DNA from 4 places in the Sodalis sp. RH20 genome. Region 1 is predicted to be linked to each of the others. Evidence: predicted binding sites of a transcription regulator. Region 1 holds the regulator's gene; each other region holds the start of a gene.

Region 1 (3,627 bases):
TTAAGAAATTTATTCATTATTCTATCTCCAAAAGAGAATTATTTATAATCACGCTTCAGGTACTTGGTAATGGAACTCGTTTTTTCCAGGTTTTTATTCGCCAGCTCGATATCCTGCCGCGCTACCGAGACATAAAACGCATCCAGCAGCGTAAGCTGCAAAATACGGGCCGAAGCGTTTCTGCCTAATAACGGCGTTTCCGGCGCCGGTGAACAAATATTAAAATCAGCCAGCTGGGCTATGGGGGAATTGCTGCTATGGGTAATACAAATGATCTTGGCCCCATTATCCTTGGCAATCGACACCACCCGTTTCAGATCGCTGGTGCGGCCCGAATGGGATACCACCAACGCCACATCGCCCGGTTGCAACAGGGAGGCCGACATCATCATCAAATGCGCGTCCAGGTAGGCATTGCAACGCAAGCCGATTTTCAGGAATTTATGCTGCACGTCCGCGCAAATGGAATTAGAGCCGCCGACGCCGTACAGCTCGCGCTGATGGCCGGCAAAAAAGCATTGGGCCGCCTGCTGGATGACGTTGGCGTCGACTATCGCCTGGCCTTCGACAATGGTGCGTACGGTCAGGTTAAACACTTTGTTGACCACATCCTCCGGGCTGTCGGTGGGCGAGAGTTCGGCGGTGATATCATGGTCGGCATGATCGAAATACTCGACGATGGCGCTGCGCAGCTGGCGAAAGCCGCTGAAACCGAGAATTTTCGACACCTTGACAATCATGGCTTCCGACAGGCCCAGACTCAGGGCCACCTCTTTGATCCCCGAGACGTCGGTGAGGTTGCCGGGAGATAAAAACCACTCCACTATCCGGCTTTCGTTTTCAGTCATGCCTTCTTGTTTAATACGAATATAAGGAGCAATGCCTATGCCGCGCGGCATATCGTTTTGCAGTTCCGCATCATTCATCTGGACTATCTCTGGTGATTAACATTGCCTGTCACTATATCACCATGGCGAAAGTTTAAAATCTGCTGCGAACTTCACGTTTTTTATTAATTTATAAATTAACTTTTTGTGTAAAAATCGAGTCATCGATCCGGGTTAATTTCAGGAAGGTATTTTTGGCTATATTAATTCAATAAAATCATATAATTAAAATGTATCTTTTGTTGTCGCTTACTGCTGACAGCGAAAAATAGCTTTATCATCAGATTCACAGAATAATTTACCCGGTGAAAAAATCGCAATAAAAACGCTGTCGTTTCAATGGATTACGCAAATTAGCCCAAAATAGCGTCCCAGGGCCTCTATTTATTCTTTATTTATTTTTATTTTCTGTGAAGTTTTCTGGAGTTTGCCGGCGGTGAGCACGGCGGTGATTGGCGGATACGACGCTTGTCGACGCGCTTCGGGAAGGAAACGTTACCAGGGAAGGGGACGGGCGGCGTTTAGCCTCATTGAAAAAAAATCGTTGCAGGGTGAGAAAGCGGCGCGATAACAGCCGCTTTGGAGAAACGGACCGCGCCGCGGTTATTCTTTTACGCCGTTGAGCATATCGGCGTGATCGTGCAGCGTTTCGTCTTCGCGGCAGTTGCCGATTTCACAATGCCCATACAGATATAAGCTATGGTTGGTCAGCTTGATATTGTGCCTTTTGGCAATATCACGCTGGCGCGCTTCGATGAACTCGTCGCGAAATTCGATAACCTTGCCGCAGTCCAGACAGATCAGGTGGTCATGATGATACTGTTGCGTCAGTTCAAAAACGGATTTGCCGCCTTCAAAATTGTGGCGGGTTACGATACCGGCGTCGTCAAATTGGTTTAGCACGCGATATACCGTGGCCAGGCCGATTTCCTCACCCATATCGATCAGTTTTTTGTACAGATCTTCCGCACTGACGTGATGGCATTCCGGATCTTGCAACACTTCCAGAATCTTCAGTCTGGGAAGGGTGACTTTCAGGCCGGCCTTCTTCAATGCAATATTATTGTCAGTCATGCGGGTTTAGTCCTGTTACTTTGATAATCTGATTGTAGGCTAACTTAGCCTATAACATCGGTCGGCCCGAAAAATGTGACGCCGTCTCATTATAAGACTGCCTGTCCAAAATGAAAACCGCGCCTTGTTAACAACTATAGCCCGTTTCAGGGGGCGAATTCTGCAACATTTTGCTAAAAAGGGTGGAACCGCTGCGCTATTGTACCGCGTTGTGGATAAAAGTTAAAAACTTGTATCTATTAATTTGAAAGGATTTAGTTATCAGTGAGGTTGGCGGCGCCGTCCCGACGCCATGACGGCAACCGATTCCCTTGCCGGGCGCCGCGGCGGCGGCACCCTCCCGCACGGCTTGACTTTAGCTGAGCTGCAATTCAGCGCTGATTTGCTTCACCCAGCCGTCCACGCGTTCATTGGTCAGCTCGGGCTGGCGGTCTTCGTCAATGGCCAGGCCGATGAAGTGATTGTCGTCCGCCAGTCCTTTCGACGCTTCGAAATGGTAGCCGGCGGTGGGCCAGTGACCGACGATGGTCGCGCCGTTGGGCTCGATAATGTCGCGAATGGTGCCCATGGCGTCACAGAAATATTCGGCGTAATCCTCCTGATCGCCACAGCCGAACAGCGCCACTTTTTTGCCGGAGAAATCTATTTCTTCCAGGGTGGGGAAAAAATCATCCCAGTCACATTGCGCTTCGCCGTAATACCAGGTCGGGATGCCGAGCAGCAGGGTGTCGAACCGCGCCAGGTCTTCTTTACTGCTTTTGGCAATGTCATGAACTTCGGCAACATCCGCACCCAGTTGCTTCTGAATCATTTTGGCAATATTTTCGGTATTGCCGGTGTCACTGCCAAAAAAAATGCCTACAGTTGCCATGAATTTGAAAACCTCTTAAATATTATGGATATGTTCCGTAACAGAATCAGCGATGCTCTGCGGCAATCATAGCAGACCCTAATGCGGGGAGAAACTCGCCGGCCGGGTTTTGTCGCAAATTTGCCCCGTTCGCGGCCTTGGGCCCTGGACGGGATGGCGCTTTACCGGGCCGGCAAGTTTACTCCGGATGCGGATCCGCGCCTTGTTGCCGTTCAAGCTCGGCCAGTAAAATCAATTCGATCAGCTCGCTGCGCGACAGGTTTTGCCGGTAGGCCAGCTCATTTAACGCATCCACCGCCTCGGCGTTGATTTTCAGCTCCACCCGGCGCAGGCCGCGCTTTTTATCCCGGCGCAGCTGGTTACGCTTGTTGATGCGCAACTGCTCATCGCGGGACAGGGGGTTCGTCTTCGGTCTTCCCGGGCGCCGCTCATCGATAAATAAATCCAGGGTGGTGCGGTCCGTTTGTTCTTTTGCCATAGGTCATGAAGGGATTGTGCATCAAGAAGCAGGCGGGCAAACCCCGGCCGGCGGCGTGGCTGGCTACGCCGTCGGACGCGCATCGCCCGTAACGTTATGTTTTATGTACGCCGGGGCTGCCATAAAACACAGCGGGCCATGTTACCCCAGCCCGGTAGCAAACGACAATATTAAACTCGCGGGCGCTAATCCCGGCGGCGGCCCGGTCTATTCTTCCAGGAAACGGGCCAGGGCGCGCATGACCGCCGCGGGTTTTTCCGCATGAACCCAATGACCGGCGCCGGCGACCACATGCGCCCGCGCCCGGGGGAACTGGC
Region 2 (3,627 bases), 400 kb from region 1:
TATAGCAATTAATCCGCTACGGCGCGAGATTTCATTACCGTTTTGTGACAAGCCGCGCCGGCGGGTGGTGCGGGTAAAAAGAATTGAACGGCGAAATACAAGAAATTATTTTTTTAATCAATTGATTTAAAACAGTAAAACTTCACCGCTCGGCTAAAAAGCAGGAGATGAATTCTTTTTGCGTTGACAAAAAGTTACATTTTTTTTACAGCGGAAAGCCCGGTGGGCGCGGGGAAAACGACGCAGCGGCCCTCATATCCGAGAGCCGCGCTGGCAGGGGTTTATTTAGGCAATGAATAGGCCTGGCGCGCCAGGAGCTTCCAGGCGCCCGCCGCATTTTTCTGCCATACCTGCATGACGCCGATTTTCACTTCGCCCGGCTTGCCGCCGTCCGCGGTTTTCGCCTGCAGGATATGCCTGACGATGGCCACGTCGCCGTCGACCTGCACGGTTTGGTCTTTGAGATCCAGCGTCAGGAATTTGGATTGACCGGTGACGATGGCATCGACAAATTCGGCGTTGTTCTGGATTTTACCGCTGGAGTGGCCATAGCTCAGCGTCGGCGCGCCCACTTTCTCCAGATCGGCTTTCTTGGCGCTGACCATGGCCTGGCGCATGGTTTCCACCGCCTTGGTTACCGCCGTGGCATCGGCGCTTTGGGCGAAACAGCTGCTGCTCAACAGCAATGAAAGAAGGGCCGCGCCTGCAATTTTATACATGGTTATTCCTTACCAGTGACATCGTTAAAGAGGGGCAATGCTAACCAATTTCATGAGGTTACCGTTGTGACTGATCTCATGTATTTCAAAAAAAATAGTTTTTATTTATTTTTAATAAAACATCGTTTTGAAATTATCTCAAGCAATTGTCCGCGGAACATTGTGCGCGGGATGGCGGCAAGCGTTTCAATGTGATTAAGCTCACAATTTTTGGCATTAATAAATTATTACTACCACGGCAATCTGTGCCACCGGGTGTAAACCTCTGATTGACATTGCGTGACGGTCATAGCAATCAGAAAAGATCAAAAAACTCGGAAATTATTAAAAGCACGGGATTTTTGCGGGGCAGGGGAAATTTACTGAGTGGAATGATGGCGTTACACATAGCACAAAATCAGGCCGGTAATTACCGGCCCTAACCCTGATGTGTGTTCTATTCTTATAAAGTGTTTAGTTATTCTAAACAACTCTGATGTTAAGTGATGCTAAACAGATTATCAAGCTAACTTTACTCATATTTGAAGATGATTCCAAAACGCCTGAAAGAAGCCCGGCACAGGGCCCAGCTGACACAGGAAAAGCTGGCGGTCATGGCTGGCATCGATGAGTCCACCGCCCGTTCCAGAATTAGTCAGTATGAAAATGGGATATATCGTCCCAATTTTGAAACCTGCTGTGCGTTTGCCCGCATCCTGAACGTACCCGAATGCTATTTCTACACGCTGGACGATGAGTTTGCCGCCGCGCTGCTGGCGCTGTATGTCTCGCACGCGGCATCGGCCAATATGCGTCTGGCGTCGAATGAAGGAGAAGAAGAAAAAGAAGAAAAAGAAGAAAAAGACGCTGCCGACTGGCAAAAACGGGGTTAAGCCTACCGCCGCCAGGCCATCTTAGACTAACCCTTTCCATTGCCGTATCGAGGCGTAGCAACGTCTCGCAGCCGCCATCCCGCCCCGCGTAAGCCTTGCCGTTCCGGCCAATTCCTTAAATGTGTTAAATTATTTCTTGAATCAATAAATAAGAAAGATAATAATTATCATTTAGTTTCAATTTCATTCACCTGTCAATGGAAAGATATAATGAGAAGGGTCTTGCGCTTAACACGTTCCACTCTGCTGTGTTCACTCGCTTTCGCGGCGCCGTTATTCACCTATGCCGAGGATACCCTGGTGGTTACCGCGGCCCAGACGGCCGACAGCGCCGATGCGCCGACCCGGGGCTACACCGCCAACACCAGCCGCGGGGCGACCAAAACCGATCAGCCGCTGATTACCACCGGCCAGTCGGTGTCGGTGGTGACGCGCCGGCAAATGGACGATCAGGCCGCCCTGACGGTGAACAGCGCGTTGAATTATACGCCGGGGGTATTTACCAACTTCGCCGGCGGCGCGACCCGCTACGAGACCGTTTCCCTGCGCGGATTCCACGGCGGCGATACCAATAATACCTTCCTGGACGGCCTGCGGTTGATGAGCGACGGCGGCAGCTATAACAACCTGCAAATCGATCCCTGGTTCCTGGAGCGCGTCGATGTGATTCGCGGTCCGTCGTCGGCGCTTTACGGCCAGACCATTCCCGGCGGCCTGGTGATGATGACGTCCAGACGCCCCCGTTTTGCCAGCGAAGGGCATATCAAGCTGATGGCCGGCAATAACGCCACCACCGGCGCGGCGTTCGACTATACCGGCGCCGTCAGCGATCAATGGGCGTTCCGCCTGACGGGCATCACGCGCCATAGCGATACCCAGTACGATCACCAGCGCGAGGAACGCTATGCCATCGCGCCGTCGCTGTTATGGCAGCCGGACGGCAACACGTCGCTGCTGTTAAAAGCCTATCTGCAAAAAGATCCGTCGGGCGGTTATCACAGCGCGGTGCCGGCGGACGGCAGCCTGTACGCCAGCAGCGGCGCCAAGCTGGACCGCGGGTTTTTTGACGGCGAAAGCAGCCTGAATACCTTTAAGCGCCGCCAGCAAATCTACGGCTATGAATTCGACCATAGCATCGACGACGTCTGGTCAATCCGCTCCAACGGCAGTTATACCCATGCCAACGTCGACCAGCAGCAGGTTTACCAGATTGGCTGGAACAGCGATCGTACATTGCTTAACCGCTATTATTCCGGCGAATCGTCCTCGCTTGCCGCTTACGCCATGGATAACCAGCTGGTGGCCGATTTCAGCACCGGCGACCTACAGCATAAAGTGGTGCTGGGCGGTGAATACCATGAATATACCAACGACCTGTGGGACGACAGCGCCTACGCCACCCCGCTCAATGCGCTCACCGGCGTCAGCGGCGGCCCGGGGCTGTTCACCGACTACGGCCTGACCGTGCCGGGCGTCACGCGCGTCGATGCCAAACGCCGCTACTCACAAAGCGGGGTCTATCTGCAAGATGAGATGACGCTGGATAAATGGCACCTGGATCTGTCCGGGCGCTACGATCGCATCGTGGCCAAAAATACCACGTTCAATACCGACACCACCTACCGGCGCCAGGACGATCATATCAGCGGCCGCGGGTCGCTGCTGTATGCCTTTGACAGCGGCATTTCGCCTTATGTCAGCTTTAGCCAGGCCGTCACGCCGCAGGCCTTGTCCGGCGCCGACGGCAACCTGTTGAAACCGACCACCAGCGAGCAGTACGAAGCCGGGATAAAATACCAGCCCCCCGGTACTTCGTCGCTGTATACCCTGGCGATTTACGACCTGACGCAAAAAGATGTGGCCAACCGTATCGTGCAGGGCAGCTATTATGTCCCGGCGGGCAAGGTACATTCCCAGGGGATTGAACTGGAGGCCCGCACGCAGCTCACCGAGCGTCTGGCCGGCATAGCCGGCTATACCTATAACCGGGTACGCTTCAGGGACGCCGTGGACGGCAACGACGGCAACACGCCTTA
Region 3 (3,627 bases), 670 kb from region 1:
AGCAGTTTTGTTACCATGTTCAAAAAAATATTAGGTAAACCACCGCTGAGTTATTTTAATGATTTAAAAAATTCATCTTCAAAACTTATCGATTTGCATGAAATTAAAAAATAGAAAGGGGGTGCCGTCCTCCCCCGTTTTTATTACCTAAAAAGAATAATTCACAGCAAGCCAGTATCGTCTGCCATCTTCAACATAACCATAATCATCATAACGAATTTTTTTGTCGAGAATATTTGAAACACCAGCCTTAATATCTACATTTTTGGCGACTGCATAATCCGCTCCGATATCTAACATGGCAAATGAAGGTGCCTGGATAGGTAATATAGTCGCTTGTGCACCACCTACATTATCACTATCCTTTCCGCGAATATTTATTGCCAGCCAGGTTTTCAACCTCTCACTATATTGATAATTAACAGTACTATTGAATTGATGTTTAGGCAGTTTATTAAGTGGCTTCCCTTTATTTTCACCAGACTGCTGTTTTGAATAGGTATATGTATAGTTATTCGCAATGCTTACTTTTTCAGTAACAGGAAAAGCAAGTGAGGCTTCAACACCCCGAGTTACTGCTTTACCAATATTTGTATAGATAAGTGGGTAAGCACCATAAACATTAGGTACTGACAGACATTGGTTTTCTGGGCAAGATACTGTATCTATCTTGTCCTTGAACTGGTTATTAAATAATGTAATACCTCCTGTTAATCCTTCATCGTTGTCATAAAGGAGTCCCATTTCTTGGGTTATTGACTTTTCTGGTTTCAGATCAGGGTTTCCGTAAACGTTGCCAACATAAGATACGGTACCAAACGATGTTGAAGTTTCTGTAATAGCCGGTGCTTTGAAACCACTACTGACGCCCCCTTTAATCGTCCAGTTTGTGGCAACATTCCAGACACCATAAATTCTCGGGCTCCAGTGACTCCCAAACTGATCATCATCATCAAAACGTACACCTGAAGTTAAAGTGAAATCTTCAGTAGCCAGCCATGCGTCTTCCAGGAACAAGGACTTTTCGGTACGTTTTAGATCTGTCTCACTGGATAGCTGATTTGATGTTCCATCATGTAACTTTTTAATACTAAGTTCTCCACCAAAGGTCAGGATATGGCTGCCTATATTTGAAGAAAGTGAGGATCGCATGTTTAAATTCTTTAGCCAAACATCCTCAGAACCTATCGTATAATCTTCGCTTTGGATATACGATTCTGTTTTTCCAATGGGCAAATAGCCAATATGATTTACAGAAAAACGATTAACCTCAGTCTTTTTCCTGTAATCTGTCGGCACGCCAGTGACATAATTATATGCTGGGCTAATAGACTTCCCTACGGTCTGAGTTATATCCTGTTGTGTATGATTAGCTGTAAAAGTAATTTCTTGTTTATCCGAAGGGATTAGTGTTATCTTGCCTGTTATGTTATCTCTTTTGCTACCTCGATAACCGTTATAGATATCGTCTTCGTCTCGCTTAGAATAATTTCCATAAGCCTGCATTGAAAGGATATTGTCAATCAATGGACCGGTTAAAAAGAAATTATTCTGAAATATATTACCCGAATCACTATGCTCCTGCATTGTAAAATCGGCGCCAATACTTCCTTGCCATTTATTTGAATTTTTACGTGTTATTATATTAATTACACCACCCATTGCATCTGATCCATATAAAGCGGACATCGGCCCTCGTATAACCTCAATATGATCTATTGCAGAAGCAGGAGGCATCCAGGCATTCATCTGACCATAGCCATCAAATAAACGGCTCGTATCCCTGGAGTCAATTCTCATACCATCGACCATATATAAGGTATAATCGGATCCCATGCCACGAATATTTATCTCCTTGTGATCCCCTCCAATCGTGGTAGTGATACCCGGAACCCCTTGGAGCAAATCTGCGATATCACGATAAGGTTTTTTTTGGATTTCTTCACTTGATATCGAAGTGACAGACGCAGGTGCCTGGCTTGTAGATTTATCCATTCCATTGGCGCTTGCGCTTACAACCATCGTTTCGTCTTTATTATTGTTATTAAGTTTATTTTCACTACCTTCATCAATCGGTGTTGCATGTGCCTGGGAAAAACAAGTAAGAAAATAAAAAACACTTAATTTCAATCGAAATGGGGCTGTTACTCGCGCTTTATTGAGATACATTTTACACGCCTTTATATGATAATGATACTCATTATTATTCAAGAGAAGGTAATATAATTAAATAAATTACAAAGCACATTGCTAAATTCGGTCATTTTATTCTTCTTTTCGGCCATTCTTCGGCTTCACAAAACAAAAGCAGCCATCATTCACGTGATACGTTTTTTGTTTTAAACTAAGCATGTCCAGCCAAAATGATAGCTTCAGGAAGAAATTTGACTGGATGAGGCACTGGTAAGGTTTGTGAAAGTCGTATAATCGATTTTTCCATTCATAGACAAGGCAACAGCATGAAATTATATAGCCATAATTTTAAAGATGGCGGTGCCATCCCCGGCAAGAATAGTTTTGCCGTTTACGATCCTGAAAATAATATCCGTTTATCTGATAACCTTAACCCACACCTCCGCTGGGAAGATGTTCCCGCGGGTACGCAGTCGCTGGTGCTCCTTTGCCACGATCCCGATGTTCCTACCAGTGCTGAAAATGTAAATCAGCCAGGTAAGAGGGTCCCGGCATCGTTGCCCCGCGCCGATTTTTTTCACTGGTTACTGTTAAATATCCCGGCGGGTCAGAGCGAAATCGTTGAGGGGTCACAATCCCATGGCATTTCCGCTGGAGGCAAACAGGGTCCCTCTGCGCCAGATGGACTGACCCATGGCATAAATGATTATACCGGGTGGTTTGCCAATGATGAGTCGATGGCGGGCACCTACTATGGCTATGATGGTCCTTGTCCGCCGTGGAATGATGAAATAATCCATCATTATGTATTCACATTATATGCGCTCCCGACCCCGACATTGAACGTAGCAGGAGAGCTTACTGGTGCTAACATCCGTCGCACGCTGGAAAACAGCGACGTTTTGGCCAAAGCTACGCTGACTGGAGTCTACAGTCTTAACCCGGACGTGAAAGTGTAACGCTCAGCGTCTAAGCAGCAGGTAAACCATGACCAGAGAAAATAGGTTATTCGCATCAGATGAGAAATACGCCTTGAGCAGTGAACAATTTTCCTGGTCTGGTTTTTATGGCAGCAACACCAGCCGTAATAATCTGGTTTCGGTGGCTTATCCGCAACTCAGGGTGGAGCAGAGTACCCCCTCTTTTTTCTTCTTTGAACCGACGGTGCTGATCGTATTAGCGGGAAGAATTGAGTTCCTGGCTTCGGGGGAAAACCATACATTAGCTGATAAGGCCGCCGTAGGTTTTATAGATCAGGGCGTGATTGCCGATTATACCAAATATCCCCCGAGTAATGACTCTCCGTTCCGGTCAATATTTCTCACTTTCAGTGCAGATGTGTTGGAATATTTTTATCAGTTTTTTCAGGGCGACATTTCCAGTGCTAAAAAGAAACCTCAGTTCACCACGGTTGATCTTAATAGCGCTCTACACGAATCATTGCGAACGTTACTGAAAAACCTGGATCAGCCGAGTCTTAGCGATGCAAGGATC
Region 4 (3,627 bases), 2.4 Mb from region 1:
GTCCGTCGTTACTGGATTACGCGGCCACCAAAGCCGCCATCCTGAACTTTACCCGCGGACTGGCTAAACAGGTCGCCGCCAAAGGCATCAGGGTTAACTGCGTGGCGCCCGGCCCCATTTGGACCGTATTGCAGGTGTCCGGCGGACAGCCCACCGAAAAGCTGCCTTCATTCGGCACGCAGACCCCGCTTGGCCGTGCCGGTCAACCCGCCGAACTGGCGCCCATCTATGTCTATCTGGCTTCGCAGGAATCCAGCTACGTCACGGCCGAAGTCCACGGCGTCACCGGCGGCAATCACTTAAGCTAACCGTTCCATGGCGGGCCAGGCCCGCCAGCACCGGCTCAAAGCCGCCGAATTCACAGCAGCCTAGCGCTTGCCGCCGGATTCCGCCCCAACCAACCCCACCTTGAAGTACCCTCCCTGGCGCAGGTTATCCATTACCGACATCAAGGTCTCGTAATCAACGCTTTTATCAGCCTGGAAAAAAATCGTGGTGTCTTTATTGCCCTGGGTCAGCGTATCCAGCGACGTCGCCAGGTTAGCCGGTGTGACGGGTTGATCACCGAGGAACAACTGCTTATCCCCTTTTACCGACAGGTAAACCGGCTTTTCCGGACGCGGCTGCGGGGCCGCGGTGGAGTTGGGCAAATCCACCCGGATATCCACCGTTGCCAGCGGGGCGGCCACCATAAAAATAATCAACAACACCAACATCACATCGATAAACGGCGTCACGTTGATATCGTGCATCTCCCCGTCGCCGTCAATGTCTTCATTCAAGTGCATTGCCATCGCTTAACCTATCCGAAACTTTGCCACGGCATGCGCGCTTTGACGCCCGGCGCTGGCGGCCAGATCCAAATCACGGCCCAATAACAGGAGAACCTGCGCGGCGCAATCTCCCACCATGGCTTTATAGCCGGCGATAGTGCGCGCAAAAATATTATAGATAACCACGGCGGGGATAGCGGCGAACAGACCGATGGCCGTGGCCAGCAGCGCCTCGGCAATGCCCGGCGCCACTACCGCCAGGTTAGTGGTCTGGGTATGGGCGATGCCGATAAAACTGTTCATGATGCCCCAAACGGTCCCGAATAAACCGATAAACGGCGAAATGGCGCCGATGGTGGCCAGAAAACCATTGCCTTTACCCATCGCGCGGCTGGTGGCCGCGACGCTGCGTTCCAGCCGGAAGGCGACACGCTCTTTAATGCCGTTGCTGTCGTTAGACTCGGCGGAGAGATCCAGCTCATTTTGCGTCATGGCCAGCAGCCGGCCGGCGACGCTGGCTTCTTTAAATGCCGCCGCGGCCGAAAAAGCCTCGTCCAGGCTCTTCACCTCCGCAAGCGACGCCATCTCGCGGCGCAGCCGGCGTTTCGCCGACGACAGTTCGGCGCTTTTACCAAAAAACAACGCCCAGGTGATGATGGAGGCAATCAGCAGCCCAATCATCACGGTCTTGACCACCACATCGGCATGCTGATACATACCCCATACCGACAGATCCATCTGCGGCAGCAACCGCTGGCCGGAGGCGTCGACAGGTATCGCCTGCGGCAGCATTTGCGGCACGCCCTCGTCTTGCGGCGCGGCGACGGCGGCGGTTCCCATCGGCGCGGGGGCGGTATCCGGCGCGGCGGCGGCGGCCGGCCCTGTCAGGCCAAATACCATAAGCATCGCGACGGACATGCCACGCAACACTGCGGATAATGAATAAGCACGTCGCTGCGCCCTTTGGGACAGGACCTGGACCCGTTGTAAAACAGCCATTTTCACGCTGCGCCTCCACCTAAAACTTTGCTAAAAAATAATCCAGCCAGAATGATAGCAAACAGAACGGGAATTGATAGTGGTTCTCATTATTATTTGTATCAACCATTCTTGCGCCACCGACAACCCGCGATAAAATTTATCCTGCGCTCATCAACCTAATAACACCTCGCCATGGAAAATAACGTTATTAACACTTCGGTTAAAGAACCGTTCAGTTCCCGCACGCGCGGGTTACGGCGGCGGCGGCGCTTATGCCGGATCCCTCTTTTTAAATCAAAATTAATATTATTATAAATCGTTTCAGCCCGGCCAAAACGCCTGCCGCCGCGGCGTATTCATGTTAACGTAGCACAGCGAACACCGGCGTCATTGCGCCGGTGGACCCTTCAGTACAGACAATCAGTTAAAGGCGTAGCGTGGATAATGAAGGCTAAGAAAATCGAGACGGCGTTGATTACCGCCGGCAGGGATAAAAAATATACCCAAGGGTCGGTCAATGCGGTTATCCAGCGGGCCTCGTCGTTGGTCTTTGACTCGGTCCAGGCGAAAAAAAAAGCCACCGCCGGACGTGCCCAGGGCGAGCTGTTCTATGGCCGGCGCGGAACGCTGACCCATTTTTCCCTGCAGCAGGCCATGGTGGAACTGGAAGGCGGGGCGGGATGCGCCCTATACCCCTGCGGCGCGGCGGCAGTGACCAATGCCATTCTCTCGTTCGTCTCGGCGGGCGACCATATCCTGGTTACCGGCTCAGTCTATGAGCCGACCACGGATTTTTGCCGCCATATCCTGGGCAAGCTGAATGTCGCCACCACCTGGTTCGATCCGCTGATAGGCGCCGGGATCGCCGCCTTAATCCAGGAAAACACGCGGGTGGTATTCCTGGAATCGCCGGGGTCCATCACCATGGAAGTACAGGATATCCCGGCGATCGTGAAAGCCGTTCGCGCGATCAACCCCGATATCGTGATTATGCTGGATAATACCTGGGCGGCGGGCATTTTGTTGCCGGCCCTGGAACTGGGCGTGGATATTTCCATCCAGGCCGGCACCAAATATATTATCGGTCACTCCGACGCCATGCTCGGCACGGCGGTCGCCAACGACCGCTGCTGGGATCAGTTGCGCGAACAATCGTATTTGATGGGCCAGATGGTGGATGCCGATAGCGCGTATATGGCCGCGCGCGGCCTGCGCACCCTGGGCGTGCGTCTTAAGCAACACGCCGAGAACGGCATGCGGGTAGCCTCCTGGCTGGCCGGCCGGCCGGAAGTGGCGGTGGTCAACCATCCGGCGTTGCCCAGCTGTAAAGGCCATGCGTTTTTTGTCCGTGATTTTACCGGCGCGAGCGGACTGTTCTCTTTTGTGCTGAAAGCGCGTCTGAGCCAGGCGCAACTGGAGTATTATCTCGATCACTTCATCCATTTCAGCATGGCTTATTCATGGGGTGGTTTTGAATCGCTGATCCTGGCCAACCAGCCCGAGGACATCGCGGCTATCCGCCCCGCCGGCGGAGTCGACTTTACCGGCACCCTGGTCAGGCTACATATCGGCCTGGAAAATACCGATGACCTTATCGCCGATCTCGCCGCCGGTTTCGCCAGGATTGAGGAAGCGTCTCATCGCGCATACCCGGGATCAGGTCTAAAATAGTTAATAAATATTGTCTGATTGCGTACGCGATCGAGGACAGACAGGGATGTTAACGTTAAGCTGCCAATAAAATGAGATAAGCAGGTAGAGATGAGCGTATTACATGAGATTATCCGCGCGCTTTGGCAACAGGATTTCGCCGCCCTGGCAAATCCGCGGGTAATCGGGATAGTTTACTGTGTGATGTTCGCCACCCTATTCC

What was found. The regulator Fur, encoded in region 1, represses iron uptake genes when iron is present. The targets are predictions, from matches to a motif close to ATAATAATGAGAACNACTATCAA.
Region 2: ACL2XM_RS12975 (TonB-dependent siderophore receptor) is a predicted target of Fur. The motif match lies at 1,740-1,762, and genes of this name have one in related genera.
Region 3: ACL2XM_RS11800 (TonB-dependent receptor domain-containing protein) is a predicted target of Fur. The motif match lies at 2,185-2,207, and genes of this name have one in related genera.
Region 4: exbB (tol-pal system-associated acyl-CoA thioesterase) is a predicted target of Fur. The motif match lies at 1,846-1,868, and genes of this name have one in related genera.

Annotation. Positions count from the first base shown of each region.
Region 1 covers NZ_CP178733.1:3,219,300-3,222,926, reverse strand. The annotation lists gene alsB (D-allose transporter substrate-binding protein) at 1-17, opposite strand, end outside; gene alsR (transcriptional repressor AlsR) at 39-926, opposite strand; gene fur (ferric iron uptake transcriptional regulator) at 1,491-1,961, opposite strand; gene fldA (flavodoxin FldA) at 2,317-2,832, opposite strand; gene ybfE (LexA regulated protein) at 3,011-3,310, opposite strand; gene ACL2XM_RS14875 (alpha/beta fold hydrolase) at 3,518-3,627, opposite strand, start outside.
Region 2 covers NZ_CP178733.1:2,821,676-2,825,302, reverse strand. The annotation lists gene ACL2XM_RS12985 (nuclear transport factor 2 family protein) at 282-719, opposite strand; partial or broken gene ACL2XM_RS12980 (helix-turn-helix transcriptional regulator) at 1,247-1,492, shown strand; gene ACL2XM_RS12975 (TonB-dependent siderophore receptor) at 1,802-3,627, shown strand, end outside.
Region 3 covers NZ_CP178733.1:2,545,972-2,549,598, forward strand. The annotation lists gene ACL2XM_RS11795 (AraC family transcriptional regulator) at 1-114, shown strand, start outside; gene ACL2XM_RS11800 (TonB-dependent receptor domain-containing protein) at 148-2,169, opposite strand; gene ACL2XM_RS11805 (YbhB/YbcL family Raf kinase inhibitor-like protein) at 2,460-3,092, shown strand; gene ACL2XM_RS11810 (helix-turn-helix transcriptional regulator) at 3,121-3,627, shown strand, end outside.
Region 4 covers NZ_CP178733.1:5,624,183-5,627,809, reverse strand. The annotation lists gene ACL2XM_RS25725 (SDR family oxidoreductase) at 1-308, shown strand, start outside; gene exbD (TonB system transport protein ExbD) at 369-794, opposite strand; gene exbB (tol-pal system-associated acyl-CoA thioesterase) at 798-1,772, opposite strand; gene metC (cystathionine beta-lyase) at 2,199-3,425, shown strand; gene ACL2XM_RS25705 (DedA family protein) at 3,516-3,627, shown strand, end outside.